DNA from 4 places in the Shewanella sp. MF08487 genome. Region 4 is predicted to be linked to each of the others. Evidence: predicted binding sites of a transcription regulator. Region 4 holds the regulator's gene; each other region holds the start of a gene.
What was found. The regulator sigma-54, encoded in region 4, starts transcription at its own class of promoters, with help from an activator protein. The targets are predictions, from matches to a motif close to GTTGGCACGNNNNTNGNNT.
Positions count from the first base shown of each region.

Region 1: the regulator sigma-54 is predicted to act here: its motif matches at 1,304-1,322, upstream of flgA (flagellar basal body P-ring formation chaperone FlgA).
Region 2: the regulator sigma-54 is predicted to act here: its motif matches at 1,615-1,633, upstream of ACRN9H_RS08010 (CsbD family protein).
Region 3: the regulator sigma-54 is predicted to act here: its motif matches at 1,292-1,310, upstream of ACRN9H_RS10220 (BON domain-containing protein).

Region 1 is NZ_JBOZPB010000002.1:121,407-124,580, reverse strand. Features, by position in the region: gene ACRN9H_RS01920 (CheR family methyltransferase) at 1-234, opposite strand, end outside; gene ACRN9H_RS01915 (chemotaxis protein CheV) at 333-1,253, opposite strand; gene flgA (flagellar basal body P-ring formation chaperone FlgA) at 1,459-2,166, shown strand; gene flgM (flagellar biosynthesis anti-sigma factor FlgM) at 2,240-2,563, shown strand; gene ACRN9H_RS01900 (flagella synthesis protein FlgN) at 2,566-2,991, shown strand; gene ACRN9H_RS01895 (LPP20 family lipoprotein) at 3,114-3,174, opposite strand, start outside.
Region 2 is NZ_JBOZPB010000008.1:79,271-82,444, forward strand. Features, by position in the region: gene ACRN9H_RS08000 (cyclophilin-like fold protein) at 1-201, shown strand, start outside; gene ACRN9H_RS08005 (alpha/beta hydrolase) at 182-1,264, shown strand; gene ACRN9H_RS08010 (CsbD family protein) at 1,704-1,895, shown strand; gene ACRN9H_RS08015 (DUF3297 family protein) at 2,070-2,315, opposite strand; gene ACRN9H_RS08020 (ribosome recycling factor family protein) at 2,522-2,929, shown strand; gene ACRN9H_RS08025 (sulfite exporter TauE/SafE family protein) at 3,050-3,174, opposite strand, start outside.
Region 3 is NZ_JBOZPB010000012.1:38,063-41,236, forward strand. Features, by position in the region: gene ACRN9H_RS10210 (sigma-54 interaction domain-containing protein) at 1-357, opposite strand, end outside; gene ACRN9H_RS10215 (glutamyl-tRNA reductase) at 604-1,080, shown strand; gene ACRN9H_RS10220 (BON domain-containing protein) at 1,346-1,903, shown strand; gene ACRN9H_RS10225 (hypothetical protein) at 2,159-2,944, opposite strand.
Region 4 is NZ_JBOZPB010000030.1:31,402-34,575, reverse strand. Features, by position in the region: gene ptsN (PTS IIA-like nitrogen regulatory protein PtsN) at 1-261, opposite strand, end outside; gene hpf (ribosome hibernation promoting factor) at 264-551, opposite strand; gene ACRN9H_RS17410 (RNA polymerase factor sigma-54) at 580-2,058, opposite strand; gene lptB (LPS export ABC transporter ATP-binding protein) at 2,166-2,897, opposite strand; gene lptA (lipopolysaccharide transport periplasmic protein LptA) at 2,894-3,174, opposite strand, start outside.

The sequences.
Region 1 (3,174 bases), on a different contig from region 4:
ATTCGTCGTCATAGCATCGATCACTTCGGCTCGCAGTGCTCGCTCTGTCGGCTTCATCGAGTGCTTAACCACGTCAGACAAGGATGGCAGGTTATATTTCCCCATCAAAGGAGCTAAACGGCTGCGCACAAGATATTGCTTATTCTCACCCAGTACGATGCCGCTATGTTGCTCTAAGAACAACCTAAATTGATTATATTCAGCTTCAGCGAGTGATTTATTTGGCACATTCACATCCTAAATCTTATAGCGTGCACTAAAATCAGTGCAAAACTATTATGTTATGAATCGAGATTATAGCGTAAAGCTTACCGAGGTACTAACCCACAAATTTATAAGCTCAAATGCTTATTCACCGCAGCCGCGAGCTCGTCGGGGTTAAACTTAGCAATAAAGTCATTTGCGCCGACTTTTTGAACCATTGCCTGATTGAACACCCCACTTAATGAAGTATGTAGCACTACTTTGATATGTTTTAATTTTGGATCATCTCTAATTTCAGCGGTCAAGGTATAGCCATCCATCTCTGGCATCTCAATATCTGAGATAATAAGTGGAATTTCATCAGCAACATTATCCATCTCTTTGGCGATTTCTTTAAGCTTATTTAATGCTTCTCGACCATCTTTTGCTGTATCAATTTGTAAATTTAATGATTCAAGTGAGCGAATAATTTGTTTACGTGCTACGGCAGAATCATCGATTACCATAATATGGTAGTGTCGATTTCTATCTAGAGTTAGCTTCTCATTTACCTCTTCACTGATAGCCGTTTTTACGGGTGATATCTCATATAGTATTTTTTCCACATCGAGAATTTCAACTAATTCACCTTCAATTTCAGTCACGGCTGTCAGGTAAGAATTGCGGCCTGCGCCTTGTGGTGGCGGCATAATGGCTTCCCAATTCATGTTGATAATACGCTCAACTGAACTGACTAAAAAACCCTGAACGCTACGGTTATATTCCGAAATAATAATAAAACAGTTTTCAGTGCTGGTTAATGGCCGACCGCCAGTTGCTGCACTCAAATCGATAACAGAAATAGTCGTACCGCGAATATGAGCGACACCTTTTACATTCGGGTTAAGTTTAGGCAAAGTGGTCAGTGGTGGACACTGCAGTACCTCTTTAACCTTAAAAACGTTAATCCCAAAACGCTGACGACCATTTAACTTAAAAAGCAGCAGTTCTAAACGGTTTTGACCAACGAGCTGAGTTCGCTTGTTGACTGAATCAAGAATACTCGACATAACTCTGCCTTGTTGTTCTGTTTATGTACGGCCCTATGACTCAGGTGAGTATAGGCATATTAATTGCTTACGTCTTATCTATCGATAAACCTAGTTGAAGTTGAGTCAATCTTCTGGCAGTTGTCTAAATAACTCAGACAATGACCAGCTTCGAACTTTATAAAAGTATAGGTGTATTCTAGCGTTACGCGCTAGTCTCTTCATTATGAAAGTAAATTTAGTCTATTTTTTGTGTATTATTGCCATATTAACGCCCGCCTCTGCGAGCGCAGAGTCGATTGTCCCCACCATATCGGCCATATCAGAATTAGCTAAAGCGCTTATTGTTGAAAAAGTATCAGCGCCAGCCAATGCTAGGGTCAGTATTACGCCGCAAATAGTTGACGCAAGAATGTTACCGTCACAATGTTCGTCGCCTATTAATATCGAAATGGCGAGCGATAGAGAAATTAGTCGCAATAACACTCTCAAAGTGAGCTGTGACACGCAAGACTTAGCCTACCCATGGCAAATATATATATCGGTACGTGTCGATATATTATTTCCCGTTGTTGTTTCAACAGAAACCTTAGCTCCCGGTGAACTCATCTCACCCAGTCAGGTCGAAGTACGTTACATCGAGCAAAATAGTTTAAGAGGGGCTGAATTTGATGACCCTAATAAATTAGCTGGAGTACGCGTAAAGCGACGAGTAGCAAAAAATTCTCCTATATTGAGCAACAACTTATGCTTCGTTTGTAAGAATGACTCAGTATCTATCCATGTGCGTTCTAACTCTTTCGAACTTAAAACAGCGGGAGAAGCTCTGCAAGATGGGAATAAGGGCGATCGGATAAGAATCAAAAATAGCAGTTCAAACAAAGAACTCGATGCTATAGTCACGGGCATTGGCGAAGTTGAAGTAAGAATGTAAAATAGTCTAAAGCTTTCTTATAAGCTGCCGATACCCAGTTAAGAAATCCCGAATACACACGCTGGAGCTAAAAATGGCCATAGACATTAGCAAACTCAATACTGCAACCACTGCACAAGTTCGAGCTGGGGCAACTAAAGCCAGCAATGAACAACCGGCTCAAGTTGCAACAAAATCAACAACACCGCAAAAAAGTGATTCTGTGGTTATTACGGCCCAAGCACAACAACTACAAAAAGCTCAGTCTAAAATGGCGAGCCTTCCTGAAGTTGACCAAAAGAAAGTCGCTGAAATTAAACAGGCTATTACCGAAGGTCGTTACAAGATTGATCCTGAAAAGTTGGCTGCTAATATTGCAAGTTTTGAAGCCGAACTTAATGACTTAAATAAAGAGTAACTATGACAGCAATAGCTAAACTGGTAGATCAACAACACGCCCATTTGGCTGTACTTAAGCAAATCATACTCAAGGAAAAGGGCGCTTTGGCTGACCAAAACGCCGATTTACTGCTGTCACTAGCTAGTGAAAAATCACAATGCTTGAAAGATCTAAAAGCTAATGATGACATTTTAGCCGCACACAGTGATAAAACACAGCTCACCCAGCAGGCAGAACTTATCCATAAAATGGATATTATTAAAGCAGCATTGACTGAATGCAAAGAGCTTAACGAACAAAATGCCAGTTTAATTGAGATGAATTTAGCCAGTCTAAATCGTTTTGCACAAGCTTTACAAGCAAGTAGAAATGCGACTAGTCTCACTTATAACGACAAAGGTAAAACCTCAACTATTTCGAGCTTAGGCAATGATTTAAAAGCCTAGCAAGCGTATTCCCTTTAATATTCATTATCTTACGCTCAGATTATAACCCTCGCGATTTGTGTATAAAGAAAAGCCGCGTAAATACGCGGCTCAATCGTTCATGTTAGGAAGACTCTAAACAGCTAAAAATAAGTCACTTCTTTCACCTTTTGTGGACGACTCTGTTGCTGGTAAAGTGCCCAA
Region 2 (3,174 bases), on a different contig from region 4:
CCAGAAGGTTATACCCCCAAAGTGGGCGACATTGCGTATTTTGCGCCTTGGGGGAACTTGGCTCTTTTCTATCACGGCTTTGATTATTCGCGCGGACTCATCCGCCTTGGTCAAATTGAAGGGAGTGTTGAAGCTCTCATGGGCGACAGTGATATCAAAGTACGAATAGAGCTAGCACAAAATGGCGATGATGAAGAATAGAGAACCTACAATGTATATGAAAAATTTAAATAAAATCACTAAAGCAATAATAATGCTGGGCCTGTTATCAACGGCAAGTCTGCCTGCATGCGCGCAGGATATGTCTAATGGCGCCGATAATTTCTACCAAAGCGATAGCGTGGCTATGCAACGGGTGACATTTAAAAATCAATATAATATGGAGGTTGTAGGCAATCTGTTTATCCCCAAAAACCTCGATAAAAAAATGACTCATCCAGCGATAGTCGTCGGTCATCCAATGGGCGCGGTAAAAGAGCAAAGTGCTAATTTATATGCCACAAAAATGGCGGAACAAGGATTTATTAGCTTATCGCTAGACTTGTCATTTTGGGGCGAAAGTGAAGGCCAACCCCGTAATGCGGTTTCGCCCGATATTTACGCCGAGGATTTTAGTGCTGCGGTCGATTATCTGGGCACAAATAAGTTAATAGATCGAACTCGCATCGGCGTGCTGGGTATTTGTGGCAGTGGCAGTTTTGTGATTAGTGCGGCCAAGATTGACCCGCGCATGAAAGCTATCGCTACCGTGAGCATGTACAACATGGGCGCAGTAAATCGTCATGGCCTAAACCACTCACAAACTGTTGAACAACGTAAAAAGCTTATCGCAGCCGCGGCGAAACAGCGGGATGTTGAGTTCGGCGGCGGTGAAATTGAATATACCAGCGGGACAGTGCATCAGTTAGATAAGGATACCCATCCAATCCAGCGGGAGTTTTACGATTTTTATCGCACGCCACGGGGCGAATATACGCCAGCAAGCTCGTCACCACAGTTAACCACTCACCCAACGCTGACCAGCAACATAAAGTTTATGAACTTCTACCCGTTTAACGACATTGACACCATCTCACCACGGCCAATGTTGTTTATTACTGGCGATAAGGCGCATTCAAAGGAGTTTAGTGAAGACGCTTACCGATTAGCGGGTGAGCCAAAGGAGCTTTACTATGTTAAAGGCGCCGGCCACGTTGATTTGTATGACAGAACTGCGCTTATTCCATGGGATAAATTGAATGAGTTTTTTAGCAAAAACTTATAAATCGTTTATCGGATTACTCCGAAAATGCAGTCGATTAGTTCAACATTAAGTGATTGTAGCTTTATTACTTTAACCACGTTTTTTGTTTTTTGTGTGAGTACTGCCGATGAGGAACTTAAGTAAACAATATCAGTGAGTTTATATTTCTGTTATCAAATGGGCTCAATAAAAATCATTGCAATTAAAGTAGCTTGTTGTTGGATAATATTATTATGACTAATGACGAGCAACAGTATTCATTGCCAAATTACTATTTGCAACTATTACCCGTTTGCATGTAACAGTTACACTTAAATATTTTTTTATTTTCGCTTAAATATAATTTTCATATATAAATCATTTGCTTATATTTTGGCATGGGACTTGATAAGCTTTTATGTGTAAATGTTTAGTACAAGATAAGATTAGCATTTTTCTAACTAACCAAGGAATCAACATTATGAATAACGATATAGTGCAAGGTAAGTGGAAACAGGTTTCGGGTACGCTTAAAGCGAATTGGGGCAAATTAACTGACGACGATTTACTTGAAATTGATGGCAATCTCGAAAAGTTTCAAGGCAAGATGCAAGAAAAATATGGTATGGCTAAAGATGAAGCGAAAAAAGAGTTTGAAAAGTCACACTTGTAATCATGTCATTTTAAGCTGATAAAGCGAGGGGCTATTATTTGGCCCCTCATCAATCCCGCCTAATATCTCCAATCCCTCGTTACATTTGACACTTGACTGCCCAAAATGCTGGAGAAACTTGAGTGTAATGACCTAATGTTATTAGACACTACATCAACAGCAATAACACTTGTATTAGCGATAAAACGCTTCAACTGTGCCTTTTACTGTCATGGTTAGCGGTTGGCCGCGACGATCTAATGATTTGGTTGGGATTTTTACCCAGCCTTCACTTATGCAATATTCTTCGACATCAAAACGTTCTTTGCCGTTGAGCTTAATCCCAATTTCATACTCGAAAATTTCAGCCACATGATGTGGGCTACGTGGGTTAACAGAAAGGCGATCGGGTAAAGTCGGTTGTGCAGTTGTGTCGTTCATAGTCGTGGTCTGTCGTTATCTATCGTGAAAAAAATGCGTGCGCTATTGTAGGCAATAGCAGCGTTATGCTCAAGACGTTAACTGCACGAAATAAATCGTGTTAGTCATAGTGTGAGGGGCGATCATTTTCTTTAGTTTCAGAACCGCTAGCGGCAGGCTACACTTCGGCGCATTGATTTTAGCGAGTAGGCTTTGCCGATACTTCCATGACCGACAATATTACTATTTTGCTGCCCTCGCTTATTCATCGAATTGGGCGCGATACGGTTAAACAAGCCCAAGCGATAGCCAAACAATATGATTGCGAGCTTAAGCGTGTTCGTCGTTCAAGAAATTGGTGCATTGTAGGCGGCGCGATTAACATTCAATCCTACACCGCCCATCTACAAGCTGAGCAATTAACAAACCAAACAGTAGAGGGGGCGTTTCGCTATCTTATCCAAAAGCTGACAACGGCGCTGCTGCAACATACCGATAAACTTGAGCCATTAGAGGCTAAGCTCATTCGACTGATCACTGAAAACCCTGCAATCACCTTGGGTGAATTAATGCAGCTGACTCAATGCACTATTACAGAAGCCAGATTGGCACGCTTTAACGCCGACTCTTGGTAGTCGGCTATTGGTCGGCAAATCATAGCGCCTCGTGGCTAATATTTTATAATTTTTTCAATTGTTTATTACACTTTATCAGGCTCTAGTTCAAAACCTCGCTTAAACCAAATCCCTGCAGAGTTAGGCGTATATTACCGACCACATCATTTTGACGCTCAGTAAGATAAGCAACACGGCAAACACCTTTTTCAAAATAGCGACCGGCAACTTATGCGCGAGCTTAGCGCCTAGTGGCGCAGTAAAAA
Region 3 (3,174 bases), on a different contig from region 4:
CTGTGCAAACTCAGCTAAAGTATCGCTAATGAGCGCCATATCGTAGGGCTGGCGAAAATGGTAACCCGCGCACTGGGACATTAATTTATCAAGATGCGGATTAGGTTGCCCATCAGACAGAAAGATAAACTCGATATGTGTCATCGCAGCACTTTCTATTAAGCTTAAATAATCTTCATGGCTCAGGCGGGGTAACTCTATAATTGCTACATCAATACGATTCGACTCAAGTTGTGCTAGCCAAGAGATATCATCAACACTGCGTAATTTATTAAACTCTTTTGCTCCCTCAAGTTGGATTAAGGCTTGCTCGCTGCCAATGTCATGCAGATGATAAAAAAGTGTGGGTCGAGTCATGCGAGTTTCACTCCCTGTGTGTAGATAGCAACTGTATGTTAACCGTGAAATTTTAACAATAAGAGCGGTAATAGTTTCCTAATCAAAAGCGTTAATCTAGCGTTAATCTAGTGTGTATAAAAAATATCATTCTAAAAATCAGCCTCTTAAAATATCACTTAAAAAGAGAACAAAAAATGCATGGTAGCTGAACAACATTCAATTATTTACTAAGCATGTTAGCTACACGCATTAAGGAGGCACATTATGAAGTCTAATGTTGTGCAACATCAGACCGATATCAACGCAGACATCATGTTAATTGATGAGATTGTGACATCTAGTCAGCATAGCTTGAGGTTTTACACTCACGCTATAACGGCGATTGACGACTACAATCTGAAACGTATTTTTTCAATGCAGATACATATCTACCAACGAATATTGGCACTGCTGGATCCACCACAACGGCGAATTATACTATCAAATACAGCATACCTAGCCTTGCCAGCGTACGGGGGACATACACAGCATACGACTTACGCACAGGCACAAATCTTACTTCAACAAGATTGTTGGCATAAGGGCGTCGCCCACTTAATTGAACTTGAACAATGCAGGTTAGTACAACTAAAACATGCCGTTAAACAAGTCTATCAACCTCATATTGCCCAAAAGCTTGCCGATAGTGCCGCTTGGCTACAAAGCAGTTGTGATGAAATGATCTCTTTTTGCCGACGTTAACATTCGAGTTCGCCTTAGGCCATACCGCACACAAAGTGCGGTTTTTTATTACTTAAGGTTTATATTTCACTGACGCCCACGCTCCCACAGCTGAAAAACTGCGATGCAACAATTACATTGAGTCGGTAAAAAAGACCGAAAAGAATAGAAGAAAAATAAACTTAATATCCGTAAAAATAAAAAATGACTTTAAAATCAATCAAATATAAAAGATGGCACGATTCGAGCATTATCTTTATTCAAGAAAACAACGGAGGATATTCTTATGAAAACCACAACTGTAGCAGCATCAATAATTGCGACCTTACTTGTCGGTTCAATCAGCTTAAATGTCGCCGCTCAAGACTGGAAAGATGGGGCTAAAGATGCATGGATCGATGGTAAAGCAGAAACCACTTTACTGCTTAACACTAACCTGAATTCCTTTGACATCAATACCGATGTGAAAGACGGTAAGGTGACACTAACAGGTAAAGTAGAAAGTAGCGTAGATAAAGCACTTGCCACTGAGTTGATTAAAAGCTTAGACGGCGTGAAAGATGTTGATAACCAACTAACAGTGATGAATGAGAAAGAAGGCACGAGTGAAGTTGTCGCCACTTTAACCGATTCTAAAGTTGCTACCGTCATCAAAACTCGTTTACTATTTTCAACCGATGTTTCTGGTACCCAGATTGATGTTAATGTCGCCAATGGCGTTGTTACTTTAAAAGGTGAGGTTGCGAGCGATGCTGAACGTCAGTTAGCACTTAAAATCGCTGAAAATACCGACGATGTGAAAAAGGTCGTTGATAAGATTAAAGTGGTTAAAAAAGCCTCTTAGAACTCACGAATACTCGCAATTTTAACCGTACATAAATGTAGATTATTTTTTAGAGTACCTCATAAAAAAGAGTCATAAAAAACCAGCCTAGGCTGGTTTTTTTATGCTTACTCCACACATAACTCTTAGTTAACCTACTCACCTTAAAATATTTTACCTGACAGATACAAAGCATACGTTTAAACGTGACGCGACTAATAACCATGACATCTACTCGTAGCTGGACTCTGTAATCAAAGGTGGCCAAGCACTTAGTTAGTGTATGCCGGTTTCGCTCACATTCACCTCTAAGGTTTTAACGATTTCAGGATTAGCTGACATAGGTTGATTTGGCGCCCTATCCCGATAAGTGACTAACAGTTTATAGGGTGCTTCGAAAGGATAGATAGGCTCAATGCTCTCAATTTCAATTCTATCGCCAAGCATCACACTGTTTAAATGTTTCAGGCTTTTGTATTCATAATCAAGATTAAAAAATCCAAGATACCAAAATGCTCCCGAGCCTTGGGTCGTAACTATAAAGGGGGCAACAAAAGGCATAATCTGCACTGTAGGATCGTCTTGAATTGGAGCGCTACTCTGGGTATCTGGCTCAAGGGCTGGATCAAAATTAAGCGGTGTGATACGCAAATAATCAAATAACACTCGACCTTTTACCTCACCATCTTGATAATCTCCTATAGCCAAATCTGTCTGATTAATCTTAATAAAATGGGTCAATTCAACAGGCTTAGCACTTTCAGGTAAAATAACGTTAAAAGAATTAACTATCTGTAAGTTAAAGAGTTTTGACATCACTTCCGATGCATTGACAACCGATTCACTATCAAAAAATGTTGCCGATTCAACGTCTCCCGCTTGCGGTTTTATGGGTTGCTCCGCCATAACCTCATTAACAGCGCTGTCATCGAACATCACCTGCTCTTCTTCAATCTCACCATAAAGATCATCACTGGTCAGATTAAAACGGTAAATACCCGCAGCGAGTATGCTCAATATCACTAAGGTTGCAGTTATGGTTAATTTTGAAAACATACTTATTTTATCTCCCCCAATCACGCTCTTGGCGCGCTACGTTTTAAACACTGATAAACATCAAATCAATGCTGGTGCAGTATTACAGATAGTGGACTAAAACGGTGCGGGGAAAAATCAAAAAAGTAAAAAATATTTTATATTTTGGTTAGACTGAGTTCACTTATGTACTTGGAATGACCAAGAAATTAAAACATGAGTAAAAGTACTGGGAGGCGTACTGATATTGGTCTTTT
Region 4 (3,174 bases):
TGCAATTGGCTCTTCGCACTTAATAAGTACGGCAATGGGCTTATCTATATCGGCTAATCGACCATGTGGAATGGCGATACCGTTACCTATACCTGTGCTCCCCACCTTTTCGCGCGCCACTAGGCTTTCGAATATCTCTTGAGATGAGAGGGTCGGGTACTGGGCAGCGACTAGGTCGCTGATGAGTTCCAGTACTTTTTTTTTGCTGCCCGGAGTGGCGCAGGTCGTGCACTCCGGCCGCAGTATGCTACAAAGTTCCATTATTAGTGTTTTGTTAACTTCTCTTTGTGTTTAATAACCTGACGATCAAGTTTGTCTATCAGGGCGTCTATAGCTGCATACATATCAGTATGCTCGGCAGTAGCAAATACTTCACCACCGATGAGGTTTATCCTCGCTTCAGCAATTTGTTTTATTTTCTCAACATTGAGCACAACGTGCACATTATTGATCTGTTCGAAATGGCGTTCAAGTTTTGAAAACTTTTCTTCTACATATGCGCGTAACGATTCGGTAATTTCAATATGGTGCCCAACTAGGTGTATGTGCATAGAAACGTCCTCCGATATTCACTGTAGGTTATAAACTCTTACGCTGATTAGAAGGGGGAATAAGCATGGCTTCTCGATATTTCGCAATGGTTCTGCGTGCTACATTTATTCCCTGTTCTGCCAGAAGTTGTGCCATCTTACTGTCACTTAATGGTTTTTTCTGATTTTCTGCTGCAACCAGTTTTTTAATAAAGGCTCTGATTGCCGTTGATGAACATTCACCACCATCATCCGTACCAACATGGCTAGAGAAGAAGTATTTTAGTTCAAAAAGCCCCTTTGGGGTATGCATGTATTTTTGGGTGGTCACCCGCGAGATGGTGGACTCATGCATCTCGACTGCTTCGGCAATATCGTTAAGTACCATAGGTTTCATCGCTTCTTCACCATATTCAAAGAAGCCTTGTTGGTATTGGACAATACAGTTCGCCACTTTCAGCAGGGTATCGTTGCGACTTTCTAAACTTTTAATAAACCATTTAGCCTCTTGCAGATGCCCACGAATAAATTGGCTGTCGGCTTGGTTTTTAGAGCTGCGCGCCATAGAGGCATAATGTTGATTTACATTGATTTTAGGCATGTTATCAGGGTTAAGTTCAACGACCCAGCGGCCATTTTTCTTTGACACTGATACATCGGGAATAACATATTCGTCCTCGTTGGGGGTAATCAATAAACCCGGGCGAGGATTAAGAGTTTGGATGAGCGTTATGCCGTCTCTTAACTCATCTTCTTTGAGCTTAGTCTTACGCATCAATAATCTAAAGTCACGTGCCGCAATGAGATCTAAATGATCTTTAATCAGCATGCGGGCGTTATCAAGATGGGGCGTATCGGGCGCAAAGTGTGACAGTTGGATCAGCAGGCATTCGCTTAAATCTCTGGCGGCAACACCTATTGGGTCGAAATGTTGAATACGTTTAAGCACGGCTTCGACTTCGTCAAGTTCGACCTCTGGGTTACCTATAGCTTCCAGAATTTCTTCAGTGCTTTGAGTGAGATAACCTTGATCGTTTATTGCTTCGATAATGGCGGTCGCAATGGCTAAATCGGTTTCAGAAAAGGGGGTGAGATTTTTTTGCCATTCTAAGTGCTCATATAAACCGTCGCTAGTCTCACCTTGAAAGGGCATATCGTCTTCGCGACTCCCACCTGGACCTGAGTTAGGTGACGCGGTAAATACTTCATCCCAAGTCGTGTCCATGGGAAGATCGTCCGGCATGGATTCTTGAGTTAAAGATTCTGCGGTGTCGACGGTAGAGCTGTCTTTTTCTGGTGGCGGAGCGACGGATTCACTGAAATCGGTATCCGATAGCGTTTGGTTTACAGGGTCTTTAGTTGCGTCGAATTGATCCTCTTCCAGCTCGAGAAGGGGATTAGAATCTAAGGCTTGCTGGATCTCTTGCTGCAGTTCTAATGACGATAGTTGCAACAGACGAATTGCCTGCTGTAATTGTGGCGTCATGGTTAACTGTTGACCCAGTTTGAGCTGGAGTGACGCTTTCATGTTACCGCAGATCCCTAAGTTATTATTGTTAGATGGGGTCGCTGATTACCCTCTTGAGTCGAGCCGGATGGTGGTATAATTAACGACCATCGACTCCCTTTGGTTAACTATAGCCTGAATTGTTCACCTAAGTACACAGCCCTAACCTGCTGATTGTCTAAGATCTCTGCCGGAGTTCCTTCTGCGATTAGGTTTCCGTGACTGACAATATAGGCATGTTCACACACATCTAATGTCTCGCGAACATTGTGGTCGGTAATTAGTACACCAAGGCCACGACTTTTAAGCTGCTCAATAATTTTCTTGATGTCGATAACTGAAATCGGATCGACGCCAGCAAAAGGTTCATCAAGTAAAATGAACTTAGGATTAGCTGCTAAAGCCCGTGCAATTTCTACACGGCGACGCTCGCCACCAGACAACGACATACCTTGGCTGTCACGTATATGGGTGATATGGAACTCTTCAAGCAGATGTTCTAATTCTTCATCTCTTTGTTCTTTCGTTAATTCTTTGCGAGTTTGTAGTACAGCCATAATGTTGTCATGTACGCTCAGCTTACGAAAGATACTGGCTTCCTGCGGTAAGTAACCAATGCCTTTGCGGGCACGTAAGTGCATAGGGTCAGCGGTTAAATCATGATCATCGATAAAAATATGTCCTTTATCGCTCTTTACCAACCCGACAACCATGTAAAAGGTCGTGGTTTTACCGGCTCCGTTTGGGCCGAGTAGACCAACAACTTGACCGGTTTTTACCGTCAAACTGACATCTTTAACGACTTGGCGGCTCTTATAACTTTTCGCTAAGTTTTGTGCTCTTAGAGTGATCTGTGTCATTGAGGATCCTGCTTTTTAACAGGTTTATCAGTTGGCGTATTAGGCTTTACATCATCTTGATAGCTTTCTGGCTGAATAATTGTGATCACGCGATCGTCACCGCTGCCAGTACTTTCGGCAATTAATTTTTGTTGGATAATATTGTAGCGGATCAAATTTCCTCGGACTTGGCTACCCGCCTGATCTAATGAAGCTAACCCTTTGAGGGTGAGAGTACGGCTTGCCATGTCATAACGAATTTCTTTCGCGCTCGCCGATGCCGGGCGGCCATCATCGA